DNA from 2 places in the Tissierella sp. MB52-C2 genome. Region 2 is predicted to be linked to the other one. Evidence: a T-box and tRNA genes for the amino acid it is inferred to sense, from the RefSeq annotation. Region 2 holds a T-box; the other holds one or more tRNA genes.
The links. A T-box is a leader RNA that pairs with one kind of tRNA and senses whether it is charged. The one in region 2 lies ahead of serS (serine--tRNA ligase), so its partner is inferred to be a tRNA-Ser.

Region 1: it has a tRNA-Ser gene. The T-box ahead of serS (serine--tRNA ligase) is inferred to sense a tRNA for this amino acid. The anticodon was not compared.

The regions. Positions count from the first base shown of each region.
Region 1 covers NZ_CP133261.1:2,347,993-2,363,916, reverse strand. The annotation lists rRNA gene RBU61_RS11900 (23S ribosomal RNA) at 1-1,983, shown strand, start outside; rRNA gene rrf (5S ribosomal RNA) at 2,008-2,124, shown strand; tRNA gene RBU61_RS11890 (tRNA-Asn) at 2,128-2,202, shown strand; tRNA gene RBU61_RS11885 (tRNA-Leu) at 2,218-2,306, shown strand; tRNA gene RBU61_RS11880 (tRNA-Met) at 2,390-2,466, shown strand; tRNA gene RBU61_RS11875 (tRNA-Met) at 2,505-2,581, shown strand; tRNA gene RBU61_RS11870 (tRNA-Glu) at 2,596-2,670, shown strand; tRNA gene RBU61_RS11865 (tRNA-Val) at 2,700-2,775, shown strand; tRNA gene RBU61_RS11860 (tRNA-Asp) at 2,803-2,879, shown strand; tRNA gene RBU61_RS11855 (tRNA-Thr) at 2,999-3,074, shown strand; tRNA gene RBU61_RS11850 (tRNA-Tyr) at 3,091-3,175, shown strand; tRNA gene RBU61_RS11845 (tRNA-Gly) at 3,224-3,297, shown strand; tRNA gene RBU61_RS11840 (tRNA-Arg) at 3,318-3,394, shown strand; tRNA gene RBU61_RS11835 (tRNA-Gln) at 3,400-3,476, shown strand; tRNA gene RBU61_RS11830 (tRNA-Lys) at 3,494-3,569, shown strand; tRNA gene RBU61_RS11825 (tRNA-Ser) at 3,573-3,661, shown strand; tRNA gene RBU61_RS11820 (tRNA-Ser) at 3,692-3,782, shown strand; tRNA gene RBU61_RS11815 (tRNA-Ile) at 3,793-3,869, shown strand; tRNA gene RBU61_RS11810 (tRNA-Phe) at 3,909-3,984, shown strand; tRNA gene RBU61_RS11805 (tRNA-Ile) at 3,997-4,073, shown strand; tRNA gene RBU61_RS11800 (tRNA-Trp) at 4,107-4,181, shown strand; tRNA gene RBU61_RS11795 (tRNA-Val) at 4,224-4,299, shown strand; tRNA gene RBU61_RS11790 (tRNA-Ile) at 4,323-4,399, shown strand; tRNA gene RBU61_RS11785 (tRNA-Ile) at 4,425-4,501, shown strand; gene RBU61_RS11780 (ribonuclease H-like domain-containing protein) at 4,539-5,519, opposite strand; gene RBU61_RS11775 (hypothetical protein) at 5,628-7,076, shown strand; gene RBU61_RS11770 (hypothetical protein) at 7,117-8,118, opposite strand; gene RBU61_RS11765 (hypothetical protein) at 8,282-9,346, shown strand; gene RBU61_RS11760 (asparaginase) at 9,494-10,480, opposite strand; gene RBU61_RS11755 (lactate utilization protein) at 10,853-11,455, shown strand; gene RBU61_RS11750 (cysteine desulfurase family protein) at 11,475-12,629, shown strand; gene thiI (tRNA uracil 4-sulfurtransferase ThiI) at 12,634-13,800, shown strand; gene RBU61_RS11740 (LemA family protein) at 13,816-14,397, shown strand; gene RBU61_RS11735 (TPM domain-containing protein) at 14,410-15,165, shown strand; gene RBU61_RS11730 (XRE family transcriptional regulator) at 15,456-15,924, shown strand, end outside.
Region 2 covers NZ_CP133261.1:1,278,462-1,294,385, forward strand. The annotation lists gene RBU61_RS06290 (S9 family peptidase) at 1-1,189, shown strand, start outside; gene RBU61_RS06295 (PhzF family phenazine biosynthesis protein) at 1,618-2,523, shown strand; T-box leader at 2,876-3,071, shown strand; gene serS (serine--tRNA ligase) at 3,156-4,436, shown strand; gene RBU61_RS06305 (hypothetical protein) at 4,508-4,828, shown strand; gene RBU61_RS06310 (transposase) at 5,172-6,410, shown strand; partial or broken gene RBU61_RS06315 (DNA polymerase beta superfamily protein) at 6,478-7,089, shown strand; gene RBU61_RS06320 (response regulator transcription factor) at 7,055-7,753, shown strand; gene RBU61_RS06325 (HAMP domain-containing sensor histidine kinase) at 7,743-8,762, shown strand; gene RBU61_RS06330 (ABC transporter ATP-binding protein) at 8,893-9,561, shown strand; gene RBU61_RS06335 (FtsX-like permease family protein) at 9,574-11,973, shown strand; gene RBU61_RS06340 (GNAT family N-acetyltransferase) at 12,195-13,376, shown strand; partial or broken gene RBU61_RS06345 (undecaprenyl diphosphate synthase family protein) at 13,424-13,591, shown strand; gene RBU61_RS06350 (NUDIX domain-containing protein) at 13,632-14,132, shown strand; gene RBU61_RS06355 (alpha/beta fold hydrolase) at 14,231-14,587, shown strand; gene RBU61_RS06360 (hypothetical protein) at 14,667-15,110, shown strand; gene RBU61_RS06365 (hypothetical protein) at 15,376-15,894, shown strand.

The DNA.
Region 1 (15,924 bases), 1.1 Mb from region 2:
AGGGGCGCATAGCGTTACCAAAACCTATCAAACTCCGAATGCCATACTCATAACCTTGGGAGTCAGACTATGTGGGATAAGCTTCATAGTCGAAAGGGAAAGAGCCCAGATCACCAGCTAAGGTCCCTAAATCCAGATTAAGTGGTAAAGGATGTGAGGTTTCACAGACAACCAGGATGTTGGCTTAGAAGCAGCCATACATTTAAAGAGTGCGTAATAGCTCACTGGTCGAGAGACCTTGCGCCGAAGATTTCCGGGGCTTAAATCTGGTACCGAAGCTGTGGGATTCGTAAGAATCGGTAGAGGAGCATTGTGTGTGGATAGAAGGTATACCGTAAGGAGTGCTGGACTGCACACAAGAGAGAATGCTGGCATAAGTAGCGAAAGGTGAGTGAGAATCTCACCCGTCGAAAGCCTAAGGTTTCCTGAGGAAGGTTCGTCCACTCAGGGTAAGTCGGGACCTAAGCCAAGGCTGAAAAGCGTAGGCGATGGACAACAGGTTGAAATTCCTGTACTAGTTATAAGCGTTTGAGAAATGGAGTGACGCAGGAGGATAGGCTAAGCGTGCCGTTGGTTGAGCACGTCTAAGCATAAAGGAAGTGAGTATAGGCAAATCCGTACTCATAATTCTGAAATGTGATGGGGATCGAAAAACAAGTAGAGAAGTAGCTGACTCCACACTGCCAAGAAAAGCTTCTATCGAGCAAGTAACTACCCGTACCGCAAACCGACACAGGTAGGCGAGGAGAGAATCCTAAGACGAGCGGAAGAACCATTGTTAAGGAACTCGGCAAAATAGCCCCGTAACTTAGGGAGAAGGGGTGCCAGGAAACCTGGCCGCAGTGAATAGGCCCAAGCGACTGTTTACCAAAAACACAAGTATCTGCTAAGTCGAAAGACGAAGTATAGGTGCTGACACCTGCCCGGTGCTGGAAGGTTAAGGGGAAGGCTTAGCGTAAGCGAAGGCTAGAACTTAAGCCCCAGTAAACGGCGGCCGTAACTATAACGGTCCTAAGGTAGCGAAATTCCTTGTCGGGTAAGTTCCGACCCGCACGAAAGGTGTAACGATTTGGGCACTGTCTCAACAATGGATCCGGTGAAATTGTAGTATACGTGAAGATGCGTATTACCCGCGACAGGACGGAAAGACCCCGTGGAGCTTTACTGCAGGCTGACATTGGATTTCGGCATTGCATGTACAGGATAGGTGGGAGACTTTGAAGCCAGGGCGCCAGCTTTGGTGGAGTCAACCTTGGGATACCACTCTTGTAATGCTGAAATTCTAACCTGATACCATGAAACTGGTATAGGGACACTGTCAGTTGGGCAGTTTGACTGGGGCGGTCGCCTCCTAAAGAGTAACGGAGGCGCTCAAAGGTTCCCTCAGCACGGTCGGAAATCGTGCGAAGAGTGTAAAGGCAAAAGGGAGCTTAACTGCGACACCAACAAGTGGAGCAGAAACGAAAGTTGGACTTAGTGATCCGGTGGTTCCGAGTGGAAGGGCCATCGCTCAACGGATAAAAGCTACCCCGGGGATAACAGGCTTATCTCCCCAAGAGTCCACATCGACGGGGAGGTTTGGCACCTCGATGTCGGCTCGTCTCATCCTGGGGCTGGAGTAGGTCCCAAGGGTTGGGCTGTTCGCCCATTAAAGAGGCACGCGAGCTGGGTTCAGAACGTCGTGAGACAGTTCGGTCCCTATCCGTCGTGGGCGTAGGAAATTTGAGAGGAGCTGTCCTTAGTACGAGAGGACCGGGATGGACAGACCGCTGGTGTATCAGTTGTCATGCCAATGGCACGGCTGAGTAGCTATGTCTGGAAGGGATAAGTGCTGAAGGCATCTAAGCACGAAGCCCCCCTCAAGATAAGATTTCCCACTTTAAAAGTTAAGACTCCAAGAAGACCACTTGGTAGATAGGTCTCAGGTGTAAGAGTAGTAATACTTTAAGCTAAGAGATACTAATAAGTCGAGGACTTGACCTAAAATATTGCAATTGATAGTTTTCGTCTGGTGACGATAGCAAGATGGACACACCTGTACCCATACCGAACACAGAAGTTAAGCATCTTAACGCCGATGGTACTTGGTTGGAAACGACCTGGGAGAGTAGGAAGTTGCCAGGCTGATCTTGGGTAGCTCAATGGCGGAGCAACCGGCTGTTAACCGGTAGGTTGTGGGTTCGAGTCCCACCCCAAGAGCCATTAGAAACATAAAACGCCGGAGTGGCGGAACAGGCAGACGCACAGGACTTAAAATCCTGCGATCCTCACCGATCGTACCGGTTCGATTCCGGTCTCCGGCACCATTACATAATGACTTGATCCAATGAATGTAGAAAATTATAGGTAAGTCATAGGTATGGAGAAAAACAGAACTATAAAATAATGCCGCGGGATGGAGCAGTTTGGCAGCTCGTCGGGCTCATAACCCGGAGGTCGTCGGTTCAAATCCGGCTCCCGCAACCATAATTCTTAAGGTACAACCATATGATAATCAATAGTTTGGCGGCGTAGCTCAGTTGGCTAGAGCATGCGGTTCATACCCGCAGTGTCAGCGGTTCAAATCCGTTCGCCGCTACCAAAGAAATTAAATAAGGCCCCATGGTCAAGCGGTTAAGACATCGCCCTTTCACGGCGGTAACCCGGGTTCGAATCCCGGTGGGGTCACCATTATAACCTAATTAGGTCAAAAATAATATGGGCGCATAGCTCAGTTGGGAGAGCACCTGCCTTACAAGCAGGGGGTCACAGGTTCGAGCCCTGTTGTGCCCACCATATAATGACTTAATTTAGAAAAATAATGGCCTGGTAGTTCAGTTGGTTAGAATGCCAGCCTGTCACGCTGGAGGTCGAGGGTTCGAGTCCCTTCCAGGTCGCCATTATGACCTAACACAATAAGCGTAGCGAATTGATGTAGGTCAAACGCAACGAGCACCAAATCTATACGAGTGTAACGAGTAAATAGATTTGAGTTGCGAGACTGCGAAATGATATGTTTGCTGGCGTAGCTCAATCGGCAGAGCAACTGACTTGTAATCAGTAGGTTGGGGGTTCAATTCCTCTCGCCAGCTCCATTATGAATTAACTTAGGGAGGAGTACCCAAGTGGCTAAAGGGGACGGACTGTAAATCCGTTAGCTAAGCTTTCACTGGTTCGAATCCAGTCTCCTCCACCATTATAACCTAATTCTATGGAAGTGTAGGTTACGATTAAAAATAAATATGCGGGTGTAGCTCAGTGGTAGAGCCCCAGCCTTCCAAGCTGGTTGCGAGGGTTCGATTCCCTTCACCCGCTCCATGATTTACTAAATAAATCTTGCGCCTATAGCTCAGTAGGATAGAGCAACGGACTTCTAATCCGTGTGCCGGGGGTTCGAATCCTCCTAGGCGCGCCAGATGATGGGGTGTAGCCAAGTCGGTAAGGCACTAGACTTTGACTCTAGCATTCCACAGGTTCGAGTCCTGTCACCCCAGCCATTAAAATTAATAATCATGATCCATTAGCTCAGTCGGTAGAGCACCTGACTTTTAATCAGGGTGTCCCGCGTTCGAGTCGCGGATGGATCACCAGATGGAGAGGTACCGAAGCGGTCATAACGGGGCGGTCTTGAAAACCGTTAGGGTGCAAGCCCACGTGGGTTCGAATCCCACCCTCTCCGCCAAATTAAATTATGTTCCATAAGAATGAATATGGAGAAGTACTCAAGTGGCTGAAGAGGCTCCCCTGCTAAGGGAGTAGGTCCTTCACGGGGCGCGAGGGTTCAAATCCCTCCTTCTCCGCCAAGTATGGTAGGGGCCTTTAGCTCAGTCGGTTAGAGCGCCCGGCTCATAACCGGTAGGTCCGGGGTTCGAGTCCCTGAAGGCCCACCATTTATTACATAAAAATTCTTAGAAACTAAATTATTACGTGCCCGGATAGCTCAGTCGGTAGAGCAGTAGACTGAAAATCTACGTGTCGCTGGTTCGATTCCGGCTCCGGGCACCATGTTTGTTTTTGGGGCCTTTAGCTCAGTCGGTTAGAGCGCCCGGCTCATAACCGGTAGGTCCGGGGTTCGAGTCCCTGAAGGCCCACCAATGATTTATCTACCATTGGAATTATAAAAACTTAGGGGTGTAGTTCAGTGGCAGAACGTCGGTCTCCAAAACCGAATGTCGTGGGTTCAAATCCTGCCACCCCTGCCACATTACCAAAAAAAATCAAGTAAAATTATATTAAAATAATATGGGCGCATAGCTCAGTTGGGAGAGCACCTGCCTTACAAGCAGGGGGTCACAGGTTCGAGCCCTGTTGTGCCCACCATTTTTATGACCTAAGAAGTGTTTGGACCTGTAGCTCAGGTGGTTAGAGCGCACGCCTGATAAGCGTGAGGTCGGTGGTTCGAGTCCACCTAGGTCCACCATAGTTTATAATAATTTATATACTATGGGCCTTTAGCTCAGTCGGTTAGAGCGCCCGGCTCATAACCGGTAGGTCCGGGGTTCGAGTCCCTGAAGGCCCACCATGAAAAAACAGACCATGAGGTCTGTTTTTTATTGTGTTTATAATATATTTTTAAATATTTCCTTAATGAGATTTTTTATATTATCAATACAATACTCTTTTTCTATTGTCAATATAATTATATGAGGTGGAAGTTTATACTCTGTTAAATCTCTAAGATTTTGCAGATCATATATATAATTAGTATCTATATAAATACATTTTTGTTCTTTGGAGATAAATCCTTCCTTAAATTCTATGGAAAGATTAAACTTATTAAATCCCTCAGTTATAATACTATAACCTTCTCCATAATATTTTATATTATTTTTTAATTTAGTATCTAAGATTCCACTTATATTTAAAATATCTCCAGATTTGTTTATACTTTCAATTGTAAGCTTTGTACTCTTACCTATTAAATCAATATACAGACTCTTCTTTTCATCTAATATATCCAATATGACAATTATATCTAGCATATGAACTAGATCATCATAGTTATGCTTTAATATATCTTCCTTTAATAAGACATCTTTCGATTTTATATAATCATAGTAGAATTTAATACAATCTCCACCAGTATATTTATCTTCTCTAATAAAGCCTAGACTACGTTCAATGGTTTTTAGCTTAAGATTAGGTAGGTTTAAATAATACCTATTTTTCTTAATGATTTGATAAAGGTCAAAGGATTTTTCTTTATCAAATACATAGTTAATATTATATTTTCTTAGCCTATGTTCTATAAAAGGGATGTCAAAGGAATCACCATTGAAGGTGATTATTTTATCAAAAATAGATAGATCATCTATGAATTTATTTAAAACATCTAGTTCCTTATTTAGGCTGTTAGCAAAGTACTGGATTAACATCCAGCTTTTAATATCTTCATTAAAGTATAGAAGACCAATTAAATAGATAACACTATTATTTCTATTTAATCCCGTGGTTTCAATATCCATAAAACATACTTTGTGATTTCTAGAGTATTTCTCCATATTTAAAGTATGATCAATTATATTAGTTATAGTTTCCATAAAAAATTCACCCTAAGTCCTTGATATGTTATAATATTATTATACATTTTAATAGGTATAAAATCAAAATTTATATATATTGGCAAAGGACTGAAAGGAGAAGGTAATATGACAGAACTTGAAAAAAGCATATCTCTTATGGAAGATAATGAACTAAAAGAAAAAATTATATACTTAAATACAAAACAATTAAATTTAATTAAAAGGTCTAGTTACTTAAATGTTTTTAATGGAATTATAATGCTAAAGAGAATATTAAAAGATGATTTAGATGAAAGTGAATTAGAATTTAATATTGAAATAAATTCATTGGAAAGCTATGTAAATAGGCTTATAAATTTAGTTGAAGATTCCATATATTATAATGATGAAGAAAAGAAAAAAAATAGATTGGAAGAAGTTATAAATATTAGACAGGAATTATATGAGTTGTCTTCCATCATAGATGGGTATAGTATAGAACTCTCTTATGTTAGGGAACTAGTGGATTACTATGGAACTAAAATTATAACTAAAAAAGATTATGAAAATATGCCTTATGAAAATGTAGCTGTAGAAGAAGTAATAAATGGAGTTAATAACTTATTAAATAATCAGAAGCAAAATTACTTTAAATATATTAATATTATTTCCAATGTGATTTCAGTTTTACCAATGAGGCTAACAAAAGATAAGTATTTTAATATACTTCAAAACACTATGATGAGAAACTTCAAACTATCTAAAAAGATAGAAGCAGAAAATCAAATAAATGAATATAAGAAACAATTTGATAGCTCTTTAAGAAATGGCTATGGTACTAAATTTGATTATTACTTTAGGGAAGTTCAAAAATTAAGGCATATAGATTTATCTAATAAAGACTTAGAAGAAATTGACAAAATCGCGGAACAAATAGTTTCTTTAAATAAGCAAACTGATAAAATCTTTAACTTCATTTTGAAATTAGGACTTATTAGTAATCTAATTATAGTTATAAATTTAATTACAAATATGGAAATTGAAAAAGAAATAGAAGATATATATGTGGATTGGATGAAAAGTATTATAAATGAAAGTAAGAAAGATATTGGAACTGTAGAAAAAAGTATCGGAAAGGAAATTAAGAAAATAGAAAAGGAAATCCTAGGAGACTTGGAAGAATTTAATATCTTAAATACAGAGGCAATAGGCAGAGAATCATTTGATTATGACGGACTAAACAGAGATTTATTATATACTAAAAAAGTATTAACCTACTATAATGATTTCAAACTAACAGATCATAAAGTATTATTTTCAGAAGATGAGGAAATAGTAGCAGAGGATTATTTAGAACAAATAGTTGATTCCTTAGTTCAATATATGAATAGGTCTTTAGGAAAAATGACAAACGTAGAAAGAAAAATAAGAATGAGAAAGTTATTATCTCTTATAGAACTTCCATTTGCAGGAATTGAAGAATTTAATGACTATATTAGATATTCTTTAGATATACGTGTAGTTCCTAAAGAGGAGATTAATTTTACAGTAGATTATATACTATATTTCATCGATAATTTATTAGATGATAAATAGGATAAAAATATAAAGGTGTCAGTACTGACACCTTTATATTTTATTCTGTTATATCTTCATCATAGAATTCTTCTTCCTCTAAATCTTTATAGCTAGTGCGGCGATGAGGAGGGCAAGGCGGATCGGTCTCATCACCTATACTATTGCTATCAATTTGTTTAGGGAATAGAGTCGGGAATGTTGAACAGATTGGTGATGTTTCTGGTGATAATTCTACAAATCCTGTTGAAAGAACGCATAATTGAACAGGAACTATTATTTTCTTTTCACAAGTTATACAAATCGCAATGATTAAATCTATTCTTACTTCACCAGTTTGTGGGCAGATATGAATATCTCTAGTAATGCTATTTGTAGCTAATCTTGTTTCACATGATACGTTACAGAACTCAGCAAATCTTGGGAAGAATGCTGAATTAAATACTGAAGGTATACATAATTCAAAGAAGTTGGTTAGTATTATAGGTGCATTAGCTGGAGCAATAGGAACATTAGCAGTTAACGTAACTGTACTTCTTCTTCCATTAGCACTTAGAACCAATACATCAATTTCAATTAAAACATTTCCTCTTAGGAAAATTCTTTGTGTGCCGAATACTGGTGTACCTTTTCCTCTTTCATCACATTCAGTAGTATCAGCAAATATTATCTTTTCACTTCTTAGTCCATCTGGACCTACTACCTCTACAAAGTTTCCTTTCTCATCTCTAACAAATTCCCCACCTGAAAGGACTGTCTCAGGATCTACAACTAAATTACGAGGATCATTTATGTTTCCAGGGTTAAAAAACTTCCTACATCTAATATCAATAACTCTTATTATTCTTGAACCCACAGGTAAATTTGGTGTAAATCTAACGTTGTTAACAGTAGTTAAAGCTTGTAGATTTACAAGGGTCGCATCATAAACTTTTTGTACATATATAGGTTCAGTAACTACTCTTCTTAAAGTACCATCCCATTCACAGCCTGTATTTCCAACACAGCATCTATCACTAATACTTTTTTCGGTAAGGTCTTCTGGTAATATTTTAGGATTCATTCTATTTCCTCCTTTTTAATAATATAATTTTACTACTCAATCATAATATATTCTATCTATTAATATTGTGTTACAAATAAAAACTGTAATATAACGTATATAGACATAATATTTATTAGTAGATAGAGAATTATAGAATATAAAATAAAAGGGTGGTGTTTTGATGGCTTTTTTTACTGATAAATGGACTATTGCAGAAATGGCTTCAAATAATATGATTCTAGTTAGAAAATCTAAGAACAATATTTTATTGGAAGAGGTAGTAAGCGAAACAAGCTTTGATAGTAGGGAGATTATCGCTAAAGATATATTAGAAGAATATGACATGGGAATAGATGGATCAAATAATATTTATATCCTATATCAAAATACAGAAGGACATCTTATTTTAAATATATTAAAAAACAAAAAGAAAGAAGAAGTAAAACTTACTGCTGAACCAATAAGTGAGGTATTTGATCTAAACATTATAGTAGAAGGAAAGATAATCCACATATTTTATGTAATTGAAATACAAGATAAAGAAAACAAATATAGAATAAATCATCATTATTATGATGGTACTAAGTGGAGTACATATGGAGTAGATGAAATAAGTAGAGAGAAAGTTTTAAATCCCATTAGAATAATAAAAATAGAAGAGGATGTTTTAATATCATATTATAGTAATGATAAGGAAATAAACTTAAGAAGATTTGGAATTAAAAACTTAGAATGGGGGGATAAGTTTAATATAGTGAGTACAGAGACTGATAAGATTTTCTTAGATATGATAAAAGATAATGATACCATCCATTTGACTTACTGTGAATTTATAGATGGGAATTTAGTTATAAGATATAATAAAATACTATATGATAAAGAGCATAGACAATATATAAAACATAGATCGGAATATATATCCAATGAAGGAAGTCCTTCCTATCCGAATCTTATATTCTATGAAGATAAACTTTGGATTACATGGGTAGAATTAAACAAAGTAGTAAGTAGATATAGTGAAGATCGAGGGGAAAGTTGGGATAGTATATATGAGTGGAATGAATCTAGGGAAATAGATTTTGTTAGATACAAATATATAAATATAAATCCTAGAGATGATATTATACTTAAATATTCCTTTGGTAGTGTATATCCTGAAGTGAGATTTATCGGATTTGGTCCTTTAGAAAAGGTATTAGAAGTTCCAATAAAAAAAAAGATAAACAATATTTTTCCGAGGATTTAAAAGATACTATAGAGAGATTAGAAGATAGAGTTAAAGAATTAGAAGAAAGTATAGTAAAAATTGAAGATTTCTTAGTCAATAGAACTAGGGGTAGATATGAAAGTATAAGAAAAAGGCCATAGGCCTTTTTCTTGATAATTATAAAAATCAGTTTTGTTCAATAATTTCTTTGATTTCAGACATAATGCTAGTTAATCCTAGGGCTAACATAAGCTTAATTCTTACTTTCTGTCCAGGTAAATTACCTCCAAAGATGACACCTAATTCACGTAGGTGTTTTCCACCACCTTCGTAACCATAGGAGTCAAAAACTCTACCTGTAGGACATCTTGAAACTAGAACTACAGGAATGTTTTGACTAATGGCTCTTTTTATACCAGGAATCATAGCTGGGGGTAAGTTTCCTCTACCTAAGGCTTCTATAACTAAACCACTATATTTATTATCTATGTAAAAGTCTAATATATCAGATTCCATACCTGGTACAGACTTAATAAGACCTACTTTCTCTTTTATAATATTGGTATCAATAAATTGATGAGATATAATATCTCTATAGAATATAACTTCATCATTATCTACAATTCCTAAAGGTCCAAATTCCGGAGACTTAAATGTATCTAAAGATAAAGTATTAGTCTTTGTTACTTCACTAGCAGCATTTACCTCATTATTCATAACAACTAAAACACCTTTATTTTTAGCTCGGCTTGAAATAGCGGTGCATAGGGCAGCAGAAAGATTGCTAGAACCATCATATCCAAGTTCAGAACTATTTCTCATGGCTCCTACTACAACTATAGGCTTGTGAGTTTTAATTATTAAATCTAAAAGATATGCAGTTTCTTCTAAGGTATCTGTTCCATGAGTTACAATAACACTAGTAATATCTTCTCTTTTTATTACTTCCTTCACCAAATTAGCTATTTCCATCATCATAGAAGGAGTAATATGTGGACTAGGAATATTGGCATAATTTATTACTTCAATATCAGAAAAGTTTTCTATATTAGTGACCATACCAATAATTTCTTCTGATGTTAATGCTGGAATTGCTGCATGAATACGAGGATCGATTTTCATAGAAATAGTACCGCCAGTAAAGATAATGGCAACTTTATTTTTATTAGACATATTAATACCTCCAATTAATTATATTGACAATTATAAATATAATATAACATATTTATAGCATTTAAAAAACATAAAAAAAAAGACTCCACTAGGAGTCTTCACCCATTTTGGATGTAAATAAACCGTTCAAAAGGGGTATTGGGAATAGAGATCTTATTTGAGGTTACCAGGGGGATAACCACAATTTAATTATAACAAAGCTCGACAAATTATGCAAGAGTTTTTATGAAAAAACTTTTTATTCGACAAAGTGTTCACATAATGAAAGATAGATGGCTAAAACTGAGATTTCGATTATTTTCCTTTAATATAATATACAAATCTTGTATAATAAATATAGTGGATAGTAGGAATAATAGGAGGTTAGTAAATATGAATAACAAATTTATTGAATTAGAAAAGGTATTAACAAAAAATGGCTTTATAGTGAAAACCTTTGAGGATAAAATAAAAGTGAAAGAAGAATTATTATTAGATATTAAAAAAGAAGATACGGTAGGTGTAGGGGGTTCTATAACTATACAAGATATGGGAGTATATGAAGCATTAAGAGAAAGAGGAAATGAAGTATATTGGCATTGGAGAAAAGATGTTGAAAACCCTATTCAGAAAGCTATGACATCAGATACCTACATTACAAGTACTAATGCTTTAACATTAGATGGTAAACTTATAAATATGGATGGAAACGGAAATAGAGTTGCATCTATGTTTTTTGGACATAAGGATGTTTATATTGTTGTTGGGAAGAATAAAATATGTAATGATTACAATGAAGCAATAGATAGAATTAGAAATATAGCAGCTCCGCTAAATGCAAAAAGATTAAACTTAAGTACTCCTTGTACTCATACAGGAAAATGTAGTGATTGTGTATCACCAGATAGAATTTGTAAAGTGGAGACAATAATTCATAAGAAGCCAAATACTACAAATGTTCATATTTACTTAGTAGATGAAGAATTAGGATACTAATAGAAGAGGTGTATTATATTTGATTTACTTAGACAATTGTGCTACAACAAAGCCAAGAAAAGAAGTAGTAGATATTATGCAAAAAAGTATGATTGAAGACTTTGGAAATCCATCATCACTTCATAGACTTGGCATGAAATCTGAACAAAAGATAAAAATAGCAAGGGAGCATATAGCCAATGCTCTGAATGTAAACATTAATGAAATATATTTTACTTCTGGTGGAACAGAAAGTAATAATATAGCGATTCAAAGTATAATAAGCAAATTTGGAAAAAGAGGAAAGCATATAATAACTACAAAAATAGAACATCCTTCTGTATTAAATATAATGAAGAATTATGAACAGCAGGGATTTGATATTACCTATTTAAATGTAGATAACCAGGGGTATATATCATTAAAGGAATTAGAGAATAGCATCAGAAATGATACTATTCTAGTATCTATTATGCACGTGAACAATGAAATTGGCTCTATTCAACCTATATTTAAAATAAAAGATATTATAAAGAAAGTAAATCCAAACACACTATTTCATGTAGATGGAATTCAAGGGTTTGGTAAAGTAGAATTAGCCTTGAAAAAATGGGAAATAGATTGTTATTCCTTTAGTGGCCACAAAGTATATGGTCCAAAAGGAATAGGTGGATTATTTATAGATAAAAAACTTATACTTAACCCTTTAATTTTCGGTGGAAATCAAGAAAAGGGTTTAAGATCAGGAACTGAAAACTTAACAGGGATTATTGGATTTGGCGAAGCTGTAAAAATAATGAGTGAAAATCATAAAATTGAGATTGAGAATATAAGAGAATTAAAAGAATATTTTGCTCAAAAAATAGAGGAAGAAATACCTTATATAAGATTTAATACATCTTTAGATGAGAATTCTTCCCCATACATCATAAATATATCTTTTAATCATGTAAGAGGAGAAGTACTTCTTCATTATTTAGAGGATAAGGAAATTTATGTTTCTACTACATCAGCTTGCTCATCTAAGGGTACTGAAAAGAGCCATGTTTTAAAAAGTATAGGGCTTAAAAATGAAGAAATAGAAGGAAGCATAAGATTCTGTTTTTCTTATGAGATTACGAAGGAAGATTTAGATTATACAGTAAAGGTGTTAAAAGAATCTGTAGCAGATATTAGGCAAATAACTATGAGGTGATTAAGTGGAAAAGGTACTATCAGTAAGTCTAGGAGAAATTGCTTTAAAAGGACTAAATAGAAAATATTTTGAAGATCAATTGATTAAAAATATGCGAAGGGTAATAAAAGATATTGGTTTTGAGAAAATATATAAAGAACAGGGAAAAATATATATAGAAGCAGAAGAACATAACTTTCCTCAAATGATAAATAGATTAAAAAAAGTATTTGGTCTTGTATATATAAGTCCATGTATTAGAATAGAAAAAAACGAGGAAAAAATAAAAGATGCCTCCATAGTAGCAATTAGGGAAAAGATTGACAAGGAAAAAATTAATACTTTTAAGGTAGATACCAATAGAGCAGATAAAAACTTTCCAATTAAATCCCCAGAGTTATCTAGGCAAATAGGAGGTTTGATTCTTCAAAACTTTAATGAACTGAAAGTAGATGTACATAATCCAGATACATTTTTATATATAGATATAAAGCAAAACGCATATATATATACAGATAAAATTAAGGGTTATGGTGGTCTTCCTTTAGGTACCAATGGAAAAGGACTATTACTTTTATCAGGTGGGATAGATAGTCCTGTGGCAGGTTTTTTAATGGCTAAAAGAGGATTAGAAATATCTGCAGTTCATTATCACTCCTATCCTTTTACTAGTGAAAGGGCAGAAGAAAAAGTAAAGGATTTAGCTAGAATACTGTCTAGATATGTAGGTAGAATAAAGATGTATAGTATAAATCTTTTAGAAATCCAAAAAGAAATCAATAGCAAGTGTAAAGAAAATGAAATGACTATACTTTCAAGAAGATTTATGATGAAAATAGCAGGTCGTATTGCAGAAAGAGAAGGAATAAATGCACTTATTACAGGTGAAAGTTTAGGTCAGGTAGCCAGCCAGACAATAGAAGGTATCAGTGTAACAAATAAATCAGTAGATATTCCAGTTCTTAGACCACTAATAGGACTTGATAAGGTGGATATAATAGATATAGCAAGAGATATAGAAACTTTTGAGACTTCTATTTTACCTTTTGAAGATTGTTGTACAGTATTTTTACCTAAACATCCTGTTACAAAACCTAAAATAGAAGATATATTGAAATCAGAAGAAGCTTTAGATGTAGAAACATTGGTGGATAAGGCAATAGAAAATATGGAGTTGATTATAATAGAATAGTTAGAGGTGAAAGATATGAAGGGAAAATCCTTATCAATTGTTATTGGAGTTATTATATTAATTGTTATTGGAGTTATTATATTATTGGCCATTCCATTTATAGGCTCATACAATAGTCTTTCTACATTAGATGAAAATGTAGATGCAGCATGGGCACAGGTGGAAAATCAATTAAAACGTAGGGCGGATTTAATACCTAATTTATTGGAAACAGTAAAGGGGTATGCCAGTCATGAAAAAGAAGTAATAGATAGTATTGCAGCAGCGAGATCTATGTATACAAATGCTAGAACTCCACAGGAATATGCTGTAGCAGATGAAGGATTAACAAATGCAGTAAAAAGTTTAAATATAATAGTGGAAAATTATCCAGATCTAAAAGCAAATCAAAACTTTCAAGACTTTCAGGTAGAATTATCAGGTACAGAAAATAGAATATCTACAGAAAGAATGAGATATAATGATTTAGTAAGAACCTATAATACAAAGATTAGAAGATTTCCTACCAATGTGATGGCAAAAATATTGGGATTCGATAAAAGACAATACTTTGAGATAAATGAACAGGACACAGAAGTACCAAAAGTAAATTTTTAGGTGGTGCTTTAAATGACCAAGAATAAGTTTTCTTTTGTTATTCTTTGCATCATAATACTTTTATCAACATCTGCATATTGTGTTGACTATAAGTTTCCAGAACCTAATTATGATTTCTATGTCTATGATGAAGCTAATATAATTGATAGAGATGTAGAGGACTATATCATAGATATTAATAAAGAGATATATAGTGAAACTGGTGCTCAAATAGTAGTGGCTGCAATAAATTCTCTAGATAATATGGATATAAATTTTTATGCTACAGCTCTCTTTGAAAAATGGAAAATAGGTAGTAAATATGATAATGGAATGTTATTACTAATAGTACCTGAAGAAAGAGAACTATGGATCGAAGTAGGATATGGATTAGAAGGGCAATTTCCAGATAGTAAGGTAAAGAGAATAATAGGTAATTATATACAACCATATTTTGCAGAAGGTGAATATTCTAAGGGAGTATTGGCAGGGTTTAATCAAATATTAAATGGTATAGAAGATGAATATAATATAAGTTTAGATAAAACAAATGAGATAGATGATCCAGATCAAATAGATAGATATGTTCCATCTTTTATGAGAATTTTAATAATTATAGGAATAATTATATTTCTATTTATAGATTTTAAATTCTTTGGAGGGTTTATAACATATACTTTTCTTCGTGGTGGTGGAGGAAGAGGCGGTGGATATGGTGGCTCCTCAGGCAGAAAATCCTCTGGCGGTGGTGGACGTTCAGGAGGGGGAGGAGCAGGAGGAAAATGGTAAAATAAATATAAGGATATAAAGAAGGAATTGGATAAAATGGGCCAATTCCTTTTATTTTTGCTTGAAAAACAAATTAACAGTTAAAGTACATTTGAATTTTAATATATTAAACCTGTAATATAATGGATATGATATGAATAAGTAATCTACATGGTTAAAGTTATAAAAAAAATTTAAAAAAAGTATTGACTTTTATACTAATATTTTACTATAATGGGATAGTTGCTAAAAAAGTTTAGTAATTATAAACTAATTATTTAATATATAACTAGTTTTTTAGGAGGTGCATTATGAAGATTGGTGAAAAGATTAGGAGACTAAGAATTCAGAATTCCCTTACTCAAGAAGAGTTAGCAGATCGGTCTGAGTTGACTAAAGGATTTATATCTCAATTAGAAAGGGACTTAACATCTCCTTCAATAACAACATTAGTAGATATACTAGAAGGTCTAGGAACAAATCTGCAGGAATTTTTCAATGAAAATGTAGAAGAAAAAATAGTATTCTCAAAGGATGATGCCTTTGAAACAGAAAATGAAGAATTAAAATATACTTTAAATTGGGTAATTCCAAATGCACAGAAGAATAAAATGGAGCCTATATTGATAGAATTACAACCTGGCGGAAGATCTAAGGAGGATTCTCCCCATGAAGGAGAAGAATTTGGATATGTAATAAGTGGAAGTATTTCTTTATATATAGGAAGTAAAAAATACAGAGTAAGAAAAGGAGAAAGCTTTTATTATAAGGCTAATTCCA
Region 2 (15,924 bases):
AGCAAGCATAGGGGAAAAGGATTACTATAAGACACATATAAAAGATCGTACACTAGAGATATATGATATTAATAGTAGAGAGCGAATTCAGCCTTTAACAGATTTTGATAGTACGGTTATTCCAATACGATGGACAGCTAAAGGAATTTTAATTAGATGGCAGGATAAAACAAATTATCTTATTGGGTTACTATCGGAGGACGGCAAGGTGGAGATGCTAGACGAAAAAATAGATTGCTGCATAATAGATGTGTCTATAACGGAGGATGGAAATCATATATCCTATAATAAGGCTACATCAAAAGAAACCTTTGAAGTCTACTTAGACGATAAAAAAATAACAAATGAGAATAGCATTTTTAAGGGAAAGCTTAAAAGTAATAGAGAAATAATCTCATGGAAAAGTAGTGATGGTCTTGAAATAGAGGGAGTTTTATCAACTCCAATAGGATTTGATTCAAATAAAAAATATCCTTTATTGGTAATCATCCATGGTGGTCCAGATGGGGCATCTTTCCCAATACCTTCAGTCTGTTTCGAAAAGTATCCTATTGAGCAGTTTATTGAGAAGGGTTTTATAGTTTTAGAACCAAACTACAGAGGAAGTACAGGATATGGTAATGAATTCTTCAAAGCAAACTATAGAAAACTAGGAATTGGTGACTACGATGATGTTATATCTGGCGTGGATATACTAGTTGACAAGGGGATTGCAGATAAAGATAGGGTAGGGGTTATGGGATGGAGTTACGGGGGATATATATCAGCATTCTGTTCTACATTTAGTAGTAGATTTAAAGCTATTTCAGTTGGAGGTGGAATTACTAATTGGATTACCAATTATGTGAATACAGATATGCATCATTTTATTAGGACGTATTTAGGAGATAATCCATGGAATGATCCAGAGATATATACTAAAACATCACCGATGACATATATTAAATCAGCCTGTACGCCTACATTGATCCAACATGGAGAAAAGGATGCAAGAGTTCCAACCCCAAATGCATATGAGCTATATCAAGGGCTAAGGGATATGGAAGTTGATACAGAATTAGTTATATTTAAAGGAATGGGACATAGTTCTGACCAGCCAGGAATTAATGTGTCTATTATGAAGCAGAATTTGATGTGGTTTTCACACTATATCCTTGGAGAAAAAATGAAAGATTTTAGGGCTATATGATTTCCATGTGAATTTCCACTGTATAATACTCTAGCAACTGTATTGACTTACAATTTTATAACAACCTTATGGCATTAGGATCCCTTTACCTTTATAAAGGTACGGAAATGATTCGTGTAAAAATTGAAATAGGATAAAAACGTGGCTTAGATATGGAAAATTACATATTTGCCACGTTTTTTATAAAAGATTAATATCAAAATTCATATTAAATTCAGTATCTTGATCAGATTAAAAACTACTATTTTTAGCATTTTTATTTAAATATAGAGTTATTGCTTAGATGTGATTTTAGTAAGTGCAAATGTTTTTAGGGTTTTTATTAAAAATCTTTGCAATATAAGTTATATGATTATATTTTTATATGAAAAGGATTTAAATTTATAAGATATTAATTTATTAAGCCTAGATGGAGGAGTAGATATAATATGGATATAATTAGAAAGTTTTGTGTTATAAATAGTTTCACATATAATGGACAAGGCGGAAATGCTGCAGCTGTCTTTATTAATAAAGGTGACTTAGATGATTATATTATGCAGAAAATTGCTCGTCAACTTAATTTAGTTGAAACAGTATATATTGATGAAAGTAAAGAACAAGGAATAGATTTTGATATTAGATATTTTACTCCAGAAAATGAAGTTTCAATTGCAGGTCATCCTACAGTTGCTGCATTTGTCGCACTTGTAAAAGAAGAGAAAATAAATCCTATAATGAAAGATAAATATTTAGTTAAGACAAAAGATGGAATAAAAGAAGTTACTGTTGAGAAGAATGGTAGAGATATTTTTGTTAAATTGAAACAACAAAAACCAAAGTTTGGGCTAATAATTGAGGAAAAGAATAAAATAGCTAAAGCTTTAGGAATTAGTGAAAATGACATAATGAGTAATTTACCAATACAATGTATTAACACTGGATTAGGCCACTTGGTTGTACCTATAAAATCTTTCAATGGATTAATGAAAGTTAAAAGGAATATAAATCAACTAAAAAGTCTATGTGAGTCTATTGGCGTAAGGGAAATACAAGCATTTTGTTTTGAAACTAAAGATGATACATTTGATATACATACAAGAAACATATGTCCAAGAGAAGGAATTGAGGATGCAGCATGTGGAATTGGAAATGCAGCATTAGGTGCGTATTTGTTAAGTAACCATTATATTGACAGAAAAAGTATATCAATAAATGCTGAGCAGGGATATATAATAAAAATTCCATGTGCGATTAATGTATATGCTTGTAGAGTTGGTGAAGATATTGAAATACAAATTGGGGGTACAGGTAAAGTAATAATTGAAGGTAATTTTATTGTAAGTAATATATAAGTACAAAATTTGCGAGTATGATTAATTACCAAAATTTCATCAAAGTTAATAGAATATTTTTGCATTTGTATATTTTTTTAGATGCAATTACTATTTAGCTCCCTAACCGTTTTGGACAATCGCATATGATTATAGTAAAATATAATCAATTCTCTAAAATATAGTATTGCTTTATGGGCATGGGTTGATTTTATTTCAGCCTCTTTTGGTAGTATTTTCAGAGCATCTGTATAGTATCTTCTTGCATGGGTGAAACAGCCTACTCTGTTAAGTACAATAGGTGAAATTTTATAATTTACCACAGAATTAATAATTCTTCTTGTAAATTTATTTATATATGCATATAATATGCTTAATAGCGATGATAAAAACTAAGGTTTATAAATCTCCCAGAGAGCCGGTGGTTGGTGCGAACCGGTGAGAGGCTAAACTATTCCATTTTTAGAGCTATCGGCGACGAGTCGAAGGGTGTGCCCTTTACAGCACTTTAGAGTGGTCAGTTTTATCTGACAATTTGGGTGGTACCGCGGATGCTTTCCGTCCCATATAATTTGTATGGGTTTGGAAGGCTTTTATTTTTCTAAACTCATACTGTTATCTCTATGAAAAGAAAATATATGAGGAGGAAAATAATGTTAGATATTAAGTTATTGCGTGAAAACACTGACATTGTAAAAGAAAATATCAGAAAAAAATTTCAGAATGAAAAAATCACACTTGTAGATGAAATTATTACTTTAGATACTCAAAATCGGGAAGCAAAATCAAGACGTGATTATCTCAGAAGTAGAAGAAATTCAATTAGTAAAGAAATTGGCGTATTAATGTCAAAAGGAAAAAAGGATGAAGCTGAATTAGCGAAAGCAGATATAACTGTTATGGCAGATGAACTCGCAGAATTGGAGAGGGAAATTGATGATCTTGAAGTTCAGATTCTCAGAAGGATGCTGGTTATCCCCAATATTATAGACCCCACTGTACCAATCGGTAAGGATGATAGCGAGAATGTTGAAATTGAACGATTTGGAGAGCCTGCTGTACCAGATTTTGAGATACCATATCATGTTGATATTATGGGAAAATTAAAGGGTATTGATCTGGACAGTGCAAGAAAGACAAGTGGAAGCGGTTTTTATTATCTTTGCGGTGATATAGCACGTTTGCATTCTGCAATCCTATCCTATGCACGGGACTTCATGATTGACAGAGGATTTACCTATTATATACCCCCATTTATGATCAGGGGTAATGTTGTAGACGGTGTTATGAGCTTCTCAGAAATGGAAAATATGATGTATAAGATAGAAGGCGAAGATTTATATCTTATAGGCACAAGCGAACATTCTATGATTGGTAAGTTTATTGATACAATTATTGATGAAGAAAAACTTCCTCAAACACTAACGAGTTATTCTCCTTGTTTTCGTAAAGAGGTTGGTGCTCATGGCATTGAAGAACGTGGTGTATACCGAATTCATCAATTTGAAAAGCAGGAAATGATTGTGGTATGCAAACCGGAAGATAGTGCAGAATGGTTCGAGAAACTATATAAATATACGGTTGAGTTTTTCCGCACTTTAGATATACCTGTACGTACTTTGGAGTGTTGTTCGGGTGATTTGGCAGATTTGAAAGTGAAAAGTATAGATATAGAAGCATGGTCGCCGAGACAGAAAAAATATTTTGAAGTTGGTAGCTGTTCTAACTTAGGAGATGCACAGGCAAGACGTCTTTCTATCCGGATAAAGGGAAAAAATAAAGAAAATTACGTCCCACATACTCTTAACAATACAGTCGTAGCACCTCCAAGAATGCTGATATCATTTTTAGAAAACAATTTGAAAGAAGATGGTATCATATCAATACCGAAACCATTGCAAATGTATATGGGTGGTAAAGAATTAATCAAATAATTGTTGTTTATTACCGTCACTTTTGTGGCGGTTTTTTTATACCCTAAAACAGAAAGAAAGGAATGAGAACAATGCCAAAATATTTCATGTATGGAACATCATTAGAAGGAATAGAACAGCTAATTATACTGCCGCCCAATTTTTTACCAAAGAGAAGCTGTATAGTCATTAATAATTATTTTAGTTGTGAGAGAGGTTTTAAAGATTGCAATTGTATTGTAAATGATGTTAGAGATAGATATAATCCTGATTATTGCCTTTGTTTCAAAGAAATATTAACTACTGATGAAATCGAATATAGAAATTTGATAAAAGATTATGCAATGGTAGTAAAGATCACGCGTGAAGATAATATTTTAAATTATAAAGAACAAATCCTTCAAATAAAATAAGTATTTGAGGGTTTTGCTGCTCATAATTTTGATAGTAAAGGTATTGAATGTATTGGTAAAAAGTAAGTATCAAATCATCAAGATAAATTCTGTCTAAATGTATCAATTTAGAAACATATTTTCCACCAAGGGAGTACTAGATACTTATGGCATCTTTTTCGTATCCTTAAGGAACATTGATATGGTGTGTTTACTTGAAAGTTTCAGGATATTTTATCAAAAAGGCTAGTAAGAATACATCCACTTCTATAAGTGGGTGATGAATTGCAATAATTGGCAATAAACACATTGAACAAACTTCTGTTCTGTGATAAAATATATTCATAGAATGGAGGTGAAAACAGTGTATTTAACAGTAAAGCAACAAGTTAAAAACCTTACCAAAGAAGAATATCTAATCTTAAGAGAACTATCTCATACTGCTAAAAATCTATATAATGTAGCCCTATACAATATTAGACAATATTTCTTTGAAACAGGTGAATATCTTAGTTATGGTAAGAATAATCTACTATGTAAAAATAATGAGAATTACAAAATACTAAATAGCAATATGAGTCAGCAAATACTAAAAGAAGTAGATGGAACATTTAAATCATTTTTTGAATTTCTCAAACTAAAGAAACTAGGTAAATATAATTCTAAAGTAAACATTCCTAAATATCTTAAAAAAGAAGAATTTTTCACACTAATAATTGGATTTGTTAGACTTAATAATAATAAACTAATACTTCCCTATTCCAATACATACAAAAGGAATCACAAGCCTGTCATAATAACAATACCACCAATATTAAAAGATAAAGCAATAAAAGAGATTAGAATAGTACCTAAACTATCTGGAAGGTACTTTGAAATTCAATATACCTATAAGGTAGAAGAAGAGCAAAGGGAATTAAATAAGCAAAATGCACTTTCAATAGATTTAGGAATAAATAATCTGGCAACCTGTGTAACCAATAAAGGCAAATCTTTCATAGTAGATGGAAATAAACTTAAATCCATAAACCAATGGTATAACAAACAAATGGCTAAATACCAGAGTATAAAGGATAAACAAAAAATAAAAGGAATAACAAAATATCAAGTAATAATTACTAAAAAGAGAAATAATCAAGTCAATGACTATATAAATAAAGCCTGTAGATATATAATTAATTACTGTATCAATAATGATATAGGTACAATAGTCTTAGGATATAACGAAAATATACAAAATAAAATAAATATAGGAAAAGTCAACAATCAAAACTTTGTAAATATCCCTATAGGAAATATAAAAGATAAGTTAGACTATCTATGCAAACTATACAATATAACCTATATAAAACAAGAAGAAAGCTATACATCTAAAGCAAGTTTCTTTGATAAAGATGAAATACCAACAATAGGAGATAAAACCTCAGAGGGTTTTAGTGGAAAAAGAATAAAAAGAGGATTATATAAAACAAGTACAGGTACTACATTAAATGCAGATGTAAATGCAGCACTAAATATATTAAAGAAAAGTAAAGTTGTGGATCTAAGAATCCTATACAATAGAGGCGAAGTGGATACGCCTAAAAGAATAAGGATAGCTTAGCTATCAAACTTCTTCGGAAGCTCCCACTTCTATAAGTGGTGAGTAGTTCACAGACTGGCAGCTTGATGAAGTATTTGACATTAATGGATGGGATTTAAAAAAAGCGCTAAAACAGTTTCACAAGGGAAATGCAACATTATTTGAATGGAGTAATTCTCCTATTCTATATAAGACATCAAATCAATGGAATTGGATATATGAAAGAGCTAAGAACTACTTTTCCGTGAAAGCTGCAGCCTATCATTATTATGGCACTGCTAATAGTACGTATAAACAGTTCTTACAAGAAAAATCGGTAAATTATAAAAAGTACTTTTATGCATTAAGATCGTTGTTTGCAGGAAAGTACATACAAAGATATCATTGTCCACCTCCTGTATTATTTGAAGAACTTATGAATAGTATAGATATGCCTTCAGATTTGCGTAATGGAATTGAAGAGTTGCTAGAGATCAAAAAAAGGAGTGATGAAAAAGAACAGGGGATGCGAATTCCGGTTATCCATGATTTCATTACAGATGAAATAGTCAGACAAAAAGCTTATATAGATAGTATTGTAGATGATAGAAATTGTGATTGGAAAGAATTAAATGATGTTTTTTTAAACAGTTTTATTATGGATGATATAAAGAAAAAGTATAAGGATGGTGAATATAATAAAAAGAATTTTATTAGTTGAGGATGATCGGTTATTGAATCAAACTCTAGCATTTCATTTAACAACAGAAGGGTATGAAATAATCTCTTCCTATAATATAGCATCTGCTAAAGATAACCTTTCAAAAAACACTTATGATTTGATTATATTAGATGTAAACCTTCCCGATGGAAATGGTTTTGATTTATGTAAAATGTATAGTAGCAAAACAACAACTCCTATTATATTCTTAACAGCAAATGATATGGAAAGTGATATGCTAAAGGGATATGAATTAGGGGGGAATGATTATATTACAAAGCCATTCCATGTTAGTGTATTTTTAAAAAAGATAGGAGTATTATTAAAGAATACTGGCAAAAAGAATATAGAACATATTTATGATGATGGAAATTTAGTTTTAAACTTTAGCAAACGAACAGCTATGTTACAAGGAGAAAATCTTGAGTTGACTACAGGGGAGTTCAATCTGTTATATTTATTTGTTGTCAATTACAAAATGGTACTGACAAGAAGTATATTATTGGGAAAACTATGGGATGAAAATGAAAAATATGTGGACGAAAATGCCCTAACTATGATGATTAGTCGTATTCGATCAAAAATTGAGACTGAGGATAAAAAATATATTAAGACAATTTATGGAATGGGTTATCAATGGATAGGAGATGCCTATGAAGAATAGAGATTTGTTTGGAATGTCGAGCTTAATAATCATAGGGGTTGTATATCATGTTTCTTTAGCCTTATATTTTTATAATATAAAAGTACTGCTACTTTCATTAGTTGCTTATTTTATTATCATATTAGCTTCTTATTATAGCAAGAAAAGAATTGCTAATAAATATATGGATTATATAAATACTTTAAGTGACTCATTAACTTATTTAATCAATAAGGATTATCAAAGGATTAGTAAACTTCAAATTTTAGATGAAACCTTTGATTCAAAAGTAAATCAAAAAATACTGCGATTATCGGAAATTTCCCAAGAAGATTTATTACGGGGATTGAAAGAAAGGGAAAATTTGCAAGGTTTAATTTCAGATGTTTCTCATCAAGTAAAAACTCCTATGACTAATATAAAGATGCTGCAATTAATTTTAGCTAAGGATGAAATATCTAAAGAAAAGAAAGAAAGACTATTAAAATCTATGGATGGACAGTTGAGTAAAATAGATTTTCTATTAGATTCTATGATTAAAGCATCAAGACTAGAAGCAGGATTGATTCAATTAAAGAAGATTCCATCAAATTTATTTGATACAATTGCTAAAGCTATTTCTGGTATTACAGTAAAAGCAGAAGCAAGGGGTATAGAAATACTTGTAAACTGCCCAGAGAACTATATTTTATTACATGATCAAAAATGGACAGCAGAAGCTTTATTTAATGTATTAGAAAATGCAATTAAATATTCTCCTGAGAATACTAAAATAGAAGTTAAAGTACATAGATGGGAAATATATACAAATATAGATATTATAGATAAGGGGAAGGGCATTCCAGAAAAAAACTTTGGGAAAGTATTTCAAAGGTTTTTCAGAGAGGAAAGTAGTTATGATGAAGATGGGGTAGGGATAGGACTTTACCTATCCCGGGAGATTATTCAAAAGCAAGGTGGTTACATAAAAGTAGCATCTATTGTAGGAGAAGGTTCAACATTTTCAGTTTTTTTGCCAAATGATTTATAATGATTATTTTAATACCAATCCTAACTTTTTTGTTAGAATTGGTATTACTTTTTTAAATAAAAAAGATTTTCTGTTATATTTCTGTTAGTTTTACCTGATAAAGTTATATTAAGAAAAGGGGGAATGTAGAATGAATATATTGGAAGGAATAGATTTGAAAAAATATTATGGAGGAGAGCCTAATATTGTAAAAGCATTAGACGGAGTAAATTTGACTGTAAAAAAGGGCGAATTTCTTGCAATAGTAGGAACTTCAGGCTCAGGTAAATCTACTTTATTAAATCTGTTGGGTGGTTTAGATAATCCTACTTCAGGAAAGGTGATTGTAGCTGGACATGATATTTCTCAATTATCTGATGATGAATTAACTATTTTCAGAAGAAGAAATGTAGGATTCGTTTTTCAAAACTTTAATCTAGTACCTATGTTAAATCTTTATGAAAATATTGTTCTGCCATTGGATTTAGATGGAGAAAGAATAGATGAAGCCTATATTGATGAAATAATTAAGTTATTGAATTTACAAGAGAAAAAGCGAAGATTTCCCAATTACTTATCAGGTGGAGAACAGCAAAGAGGAGCAATAGCAAGAGCCTTAGCAACTAAACCATCTATTATTTTAGCAGATGAGCCTACAGGGAACCTAGATAGTAAAACAAGTGCCGAGGTTTCGGGATTATTAAAAAGTACAAGTAAACGATTTAATCAAACTATTGTTATGATTACCCATAATAACGAAATTGCTCAATTAGCTGATCGTATAGTCCGAATTGAAGATGGAAGAATTTCTAATAGATAGGGGTGAGAGATTATGATAGCAAACAACAATCGAAAGGTCATAGGAAAAATAGCTAATAGGAGCATAAAGTTCAATAGAACGAGGAATATCTTTATATTGATAACGATTATATTATCGGTTTCATTGCTTGGCGTCATGTCCCTATTTCAATCAGCAAGGGAACAGAAAATTAAAAGACAGCTGGATATGGTACAGCATGTTATCTATGAGGATGTGAATGAAGAGCAAACTGAGAAATTAAAATTTTTTGAAGAAATAGATTTTTTGACCTTGATCAAGTTAGGTCGTAGTTTTAAGATACAGAACAAGATGATTCAACCTGTGTATTTTGAAAAGGATACAAAGAGCATAAAGACAAAATCAATAGCAGAGGGGAACTACCCAGAAAAAATAAATGAGATCGTAGTAGATAAGCCTATGTTGGAGTTGTTTCCGGATGTAAAGGACATCGGTGATTCTATAGAGATAAAATTTCTGGATGGCAGAGAGGAAGAGTTCGTTATCAGTGGGTTCTATGAAGAAATAAGCGAGAATTCTAGTCTATATTCAATATTATTTTCCGAGGAGTATTCAAAAAATGGAGAGCAATTGAAAGATGTGAATTATGCTGTTGCTTGTAAAATTAAAAATGCAGAGAGGATGTCAGAAAAGGAGCTTTTAGATACTGTAAGAAAGATCGGTCATGAGGTAGGGATTGAGAGAAAAAACATAAATCCAAACAATTTCTTTACACATCCACTAACTATGTCGAAACAAAACATTTTAGTCATAATAGTAGTAGCAATAGGAATTTTATTTGTAAGCATATTGGTTGTATATAGTATATTCTATATTTCGGTTTTAGAAAATATTCAAAGATTTGGACAGCTTAGAACCATAGGGACTTCTAAAAAACAGATCAAAAGTATCGTAAGGAGAGAAGGAATCATCCTATTTTCCAAGGGGACTCCCATAGGACTTTTGATCTCTTGGATTATTTCATATTGGATTATTCCAGAGGGCTGGAACTGGAAATACACTATTATTTTGAGCTTGATGATAGGAATTGCTGAGTTGATTACTATTATTTTATCAGTTCAAAAACCGGCAAAGATAGCCTCTTCTATTTCACCTGTAGAAGCATCAAGATTTTCGGTACATAGGGGAAAAGGATTAAAAGAAACAGAGGAACTACATAGAAAATTGTCTCCCTATTCTATGGCAATCATCAGTCTTAGAAGAAATAGAAATAAATCTTTTTTGACTTTAATTTCCCTTGGCATAGGGGGAGCTTTATTTCTTACAAGTGGAACTTATATCCTATCTACTTCTTTAGAAGAATATTCGAGAGAAGGAATGTATGGCTTGGGAGAATATATTATTTCCTTTGATTATAATACAGTGCAGACCATTGATAAAGGTCGAATGGGGGTTCAATTGAATAATCCAATCAATGAGGAATTAATTAAAAAGATTGATTCAATGCCAGAGGTGGATAGCATTATGGAAATTCATCGAACATCTGTAAATTTCGATTATAAAGATGAAATTAATAGTGGAGATTCTCTTACAGCATTTTTCAGAGAAGATATAGAAACAATAAATAAAACATTGACAGAAGGAACCTTTGACTATGATAAGATGATAGAAAATGATGAAATCCTTATCGTGCTCAATAAGTTGGCAGAGGAAATATATGGGTGGAAATTTGAAATTGGAGATAAAGTTGATTTTAGATATTTTGATGGGAAAAAAGAGGTGGAAAAATCATTTAAGATCATTGATGCCATAGATGAACCTAGCGATGAGATGTATTACGCTGGTTGGTTTTTACTACCAATAGAAAAGCTAGAACAATTATTTCCTGGTATCAATACCATCGATACATTGGGTATATCTGTAAATGATTTTGAAAAGGAAGGAGAGCGGGTAGAGGAACAACTCCTTAATCTGATCGATGAGAATCCATTATTGGGGATGAGTACACTGAGGGAAAGATTAGCAGAGGATAAACAGTCCTTTGATTTAATATATAAAGTCATGGTAGGATTAAGTGGGTTTATCATTTTGTTTAGTCTAATAAATTTAGTCAACACCATAATAACCAATATCATATCAAGAAAAAAGGAATTTGCAATGCTGCAATCCATTGGATTGAGCAATAAACAATTAGTAAAGATGATACAGTTTGAGGGATTAGGCTTATCCTTGGGAAATTTGATCATAACTTTAATATTTGGTACAGCATTAGGATATGGATTGGTAAGAGTATTACAACATTTCGGAGCGACATATATGCATTATCGTTTCCCCATAGGGTATTTAATGGTCTATATTTTGATTATTATTATGGTGCCGATGGTGATTTCAGCTATCTTAGTAAAATTATTTCAAAAGGAAAGTATAGTATCAAGGTTGCGCCATATTGACTAAATAAAATAAATTTAAACTCATAGTTTGAGCAAAAGTTAAAATTGAAAAGTTGTATATTTTTGCTGTATACTTTTGCTAGTATACAGTTTTTTTATTTTTATAAAGGAATTCTTTAGATATATTTAGAATAATACAAGGAAATATATTGGGTTTACTTTATTTTGTATAAAAATAAAGATATAATAATTATATCAAGAAAACTGTATAAGGGGTGTGAAACTGTGGAATATGAAATTATACACTTACCAAAAGAGAAATGGAAGGGGACTGTTATTCCAATAGGGTATACAACAGACAAGTACTATGATGTTTTAGTTAATAAAACAGATAAAGGATTTGATATTAAGATAGAAAAGAAAGATTTTAAAGAGATAGTAACCCATACACCAGAAGAATATGATTTGCCAGATAAATTATATGAGGATCATTGGGAGAATGCTTATGCTTGGGGAGTGTTAGTTAACGATGAATTAATTGCTGCAATTGAAACGAATCAAGAATTATGGGCTAATCGTCTAAGAATTACAGAACTTTGGGTGTCAGAAAAATACCAAAAACAAGGAATAGGTCATAGGTTAGTTGGGATGGCAAAGGAACAAGCAAGAAGAGAACGATGCCGTGCCGTTATACTAGAAACACAATCTTGTAATGTTAATGCCATAGACTTTTATCAGCATGAAGGTTTTACTTTGATTGGTATGGATACTTGTTGTTACAGAAATAATGATTTGGAGAGAAAAGAAGTAAGGTTAGAATTTGGATGGTTTCCTGAAGAAAAGAAAAGAGTAAATAGAGAAGATATAGAAATTAGAATGGAAACAAGTTCAGATTGGTATAGCTTAGAGTTAATGACACAGCATGCTTTTTGGAATAAACATCATCTAGGATGTGATGAACATTATCTTGTGCATAAATTACGCCAAGATAAAGACTATCTCCCAGAGTTAAGCAGAATAGCAGTAAAGGATGGAGAGGTAATAGGGTGTATAATGTATTCAAAGGCACGAGTGATTGATGGATCACATATACATGAAATTATAACCTTTGGACCTCTTTGTGTGGAGCCTAAATGGCAGGGATGCGGAGTTGGTGAGCTGTTATTAAGAGAAACAATGGAATTAGCTGCAAATAGAGGCTATAAAGGGATTATAATTTTTGGAGAACCAGATTATTATCCTAGAATAGGATTTAAAACATGTGACAACTTTAATATTACAACTGCAGATGGTAAAAATTTTGATGCATTTATGGGAATTGAATTAGTAGAAGGTAGTATGAAAGGTATAAAAGGAAAATTCTATCAATCCGAAGTCTTTGAGAATCTTCCAAAGGAAGAAGTAGAAGAGTATAATAAAAAGTTTCCACAGCTACAAAAATTAAGATTTCCAGGACAGTGGGATTAATTAAGTATTAAAATAAGATAAATTGAGAGACAAATACAGCAGGATTACCAGATGTAGATTTAATCATTAGAACAAGTGGTGAATATAGAATTAGTAATTTCTTGCTATGGCAGTCTGTTAAAGCTAAAATATGGATAACTTCGATTTTATGGCCAGATTTCAAAAAAATTTGTTGGAAGCTATTAATTATTACAATAATGAAGAATAATAAATAATCATTTATAGTTTTAGAATATTGGATAAGGAGGCTTTAAAATGGAGTTACTTGCGAAGCCAGGAGTAGGTGGAATAATAGAGAAAAATATTGATGGAATAGATTATATGTTAATTCAAGATAGGTGCAAGGATGAAGCTACATTGGAGTATGGGCTGTTAGAAATTCCTGCCGGGAAAATAAGAAAATTTGAGAATATTTTCGATTGTTTGAGAAGAGAGATTCGGGAGGAAACGGGATTAAAAGTTACAAATATTAAAGGTGAAAGCGAAGCAATAGTTTTAGAATCTAATGGATATAAAGTGCTAAACTATACTCCATTTTCTTGTAGCCAAAATATTCAAGGAACATATCCAATAATGGTGCAAATATTTATATGTAACGCTGATGGAGAACTATTAAACAAGAGTAATGAAACCAAAAATATTAGATGGATACCGTTAATAGAATTGAAGGAATTATTAGAAGATGATAAGAGTCTATTTTATCCAATGCATATTACTACTTTAGAAAGATATTTAAAAACTAAATTAAACTATTAATAGTAGTATTTTCTAAGATAAGCTTCACTACATACTTTAGTGGTGGCTAATTATTTTAGGTCGTTAAATTCTAATTTTATAGTATTGGAGGCAGAAAAATGATAGAGGAAATGATTGAGTTAGATCATATAGGGATTAATGTACGATATTCATTAAATGATAAATCAGTTGTTTTATTTCTCCACTTTAGTGGAGGGAATTTGAATATGTGGGAAGGCATTTTACCGCAATTTCAAAATAAATACGGTATCATTGTTCCTGATTTCAGAGGACATGGCAAATCCGATAAACCCTTAACAGGGTATCATATAGACGATATGGCAAACGATATTTATTTATTGTTAGAGAAACTAAACGTAAAGCGCTGCCATATAGTAGGTAGCTCAATGGGGGCTGAGATTGGACTTAGTTTAGCTGCATCACACCCCCGAGCTCGTCCTATCCCTCATATGTGAAGGTGCTTTATGTAATGAGTTTGGAGACTACGGGTTATTTAATGGAACGGAGGATGAGATTCAACATAAAAAAGAAGTCATGCGGACTAAATTAGCTGAAAGGGAAGAACGTGTATTTAAAACGAAAGAAGAGTATATCGAGGAAGAACGAGCGGAATTAACACAACAAGGATTATGGAATGAATATTTCTTAGCCTTCTTAGAACAAAATCTACAACAGATGCAAAATGGTAATTTTACGTATTGCTATTTGAACCATGTTAGAACAGAATATGTTCAGAAATATTGGGATGTGAAGTTTGAGCAATATTATAAGAAGGTAGAATGTCCTGTTCTATTCCTTCCAAGCGAAGAAGAATGGAAGGATGAGAGAATTAGAAGTAGCCTATCTGCATTCACTGGTCTACTGGACACATATGAAATTGAGCATATAGAAAATTCCATCCATGCTTATGTGTGGATGCAATTTCCGCTTACAGCAGGCGAAGTAGCAAAGAAATTCATAAACAAACATGATAAATAAATGAAAATGGGATTAAAAACATTGTATGGATCTTCAATGAAAAACAAAAAACGGAGAAGTCTATAAATCATAATATTTTGTGCCAAGCTCCCTAGAGAACTTAATTGCATAATTTCAAAACAGGAACCTGTCTTAAGGAGACAATAATTACGTCTTGATGACATCATTATTGTCTCCTATCTGTGATTGATGTGACATTAATAAAATCTAAATATGTGAGAATTACTTTTATTTACAATTAATTTAATTGAGAGGAGATTAATACTTGAGAAAAAAACTATTAAAACGATTTTCATATTTATATACTGGTGAGTTAATTTCAGTAGTAGGATTTATTGTTTTGATTTTTTTACTTAAAAGAGTCTATCCTCAATTACGAATGTATTCGCTAACTTCTTTTTGGAGTTCATTTTTTCTTTTAGAATTTCTATTAGTGCAGGGGTGTATCTACTGGTATGCAAAATGGAAGAGATTAAAGATAGAGAATACAACAATAACTTCTATCAAAACTGTTAAGAGGTATAAAAATTTGAAAAAATTAAATATCGCTCTGATAATTGTCTTGATATTTATTTTTGTTTTTGATTGCTTCAAATGGTATTCATCAGTACCTTTGCGTAGCTTAGGCACTGCTGGCTTTATTTATATATTTGCAGTACTTGAATATATTAACTATTTTCATCTTCAACTTTCTTATGATAATCTTTCTGATGTTAAGTATTTATTAAGAACAAAAAGATTAAAAAAGTCATGTCTAAGCAGAGATTTTGACAGTATGATTTAAATCTCAATTTGAGAATGAGATTTATAAATG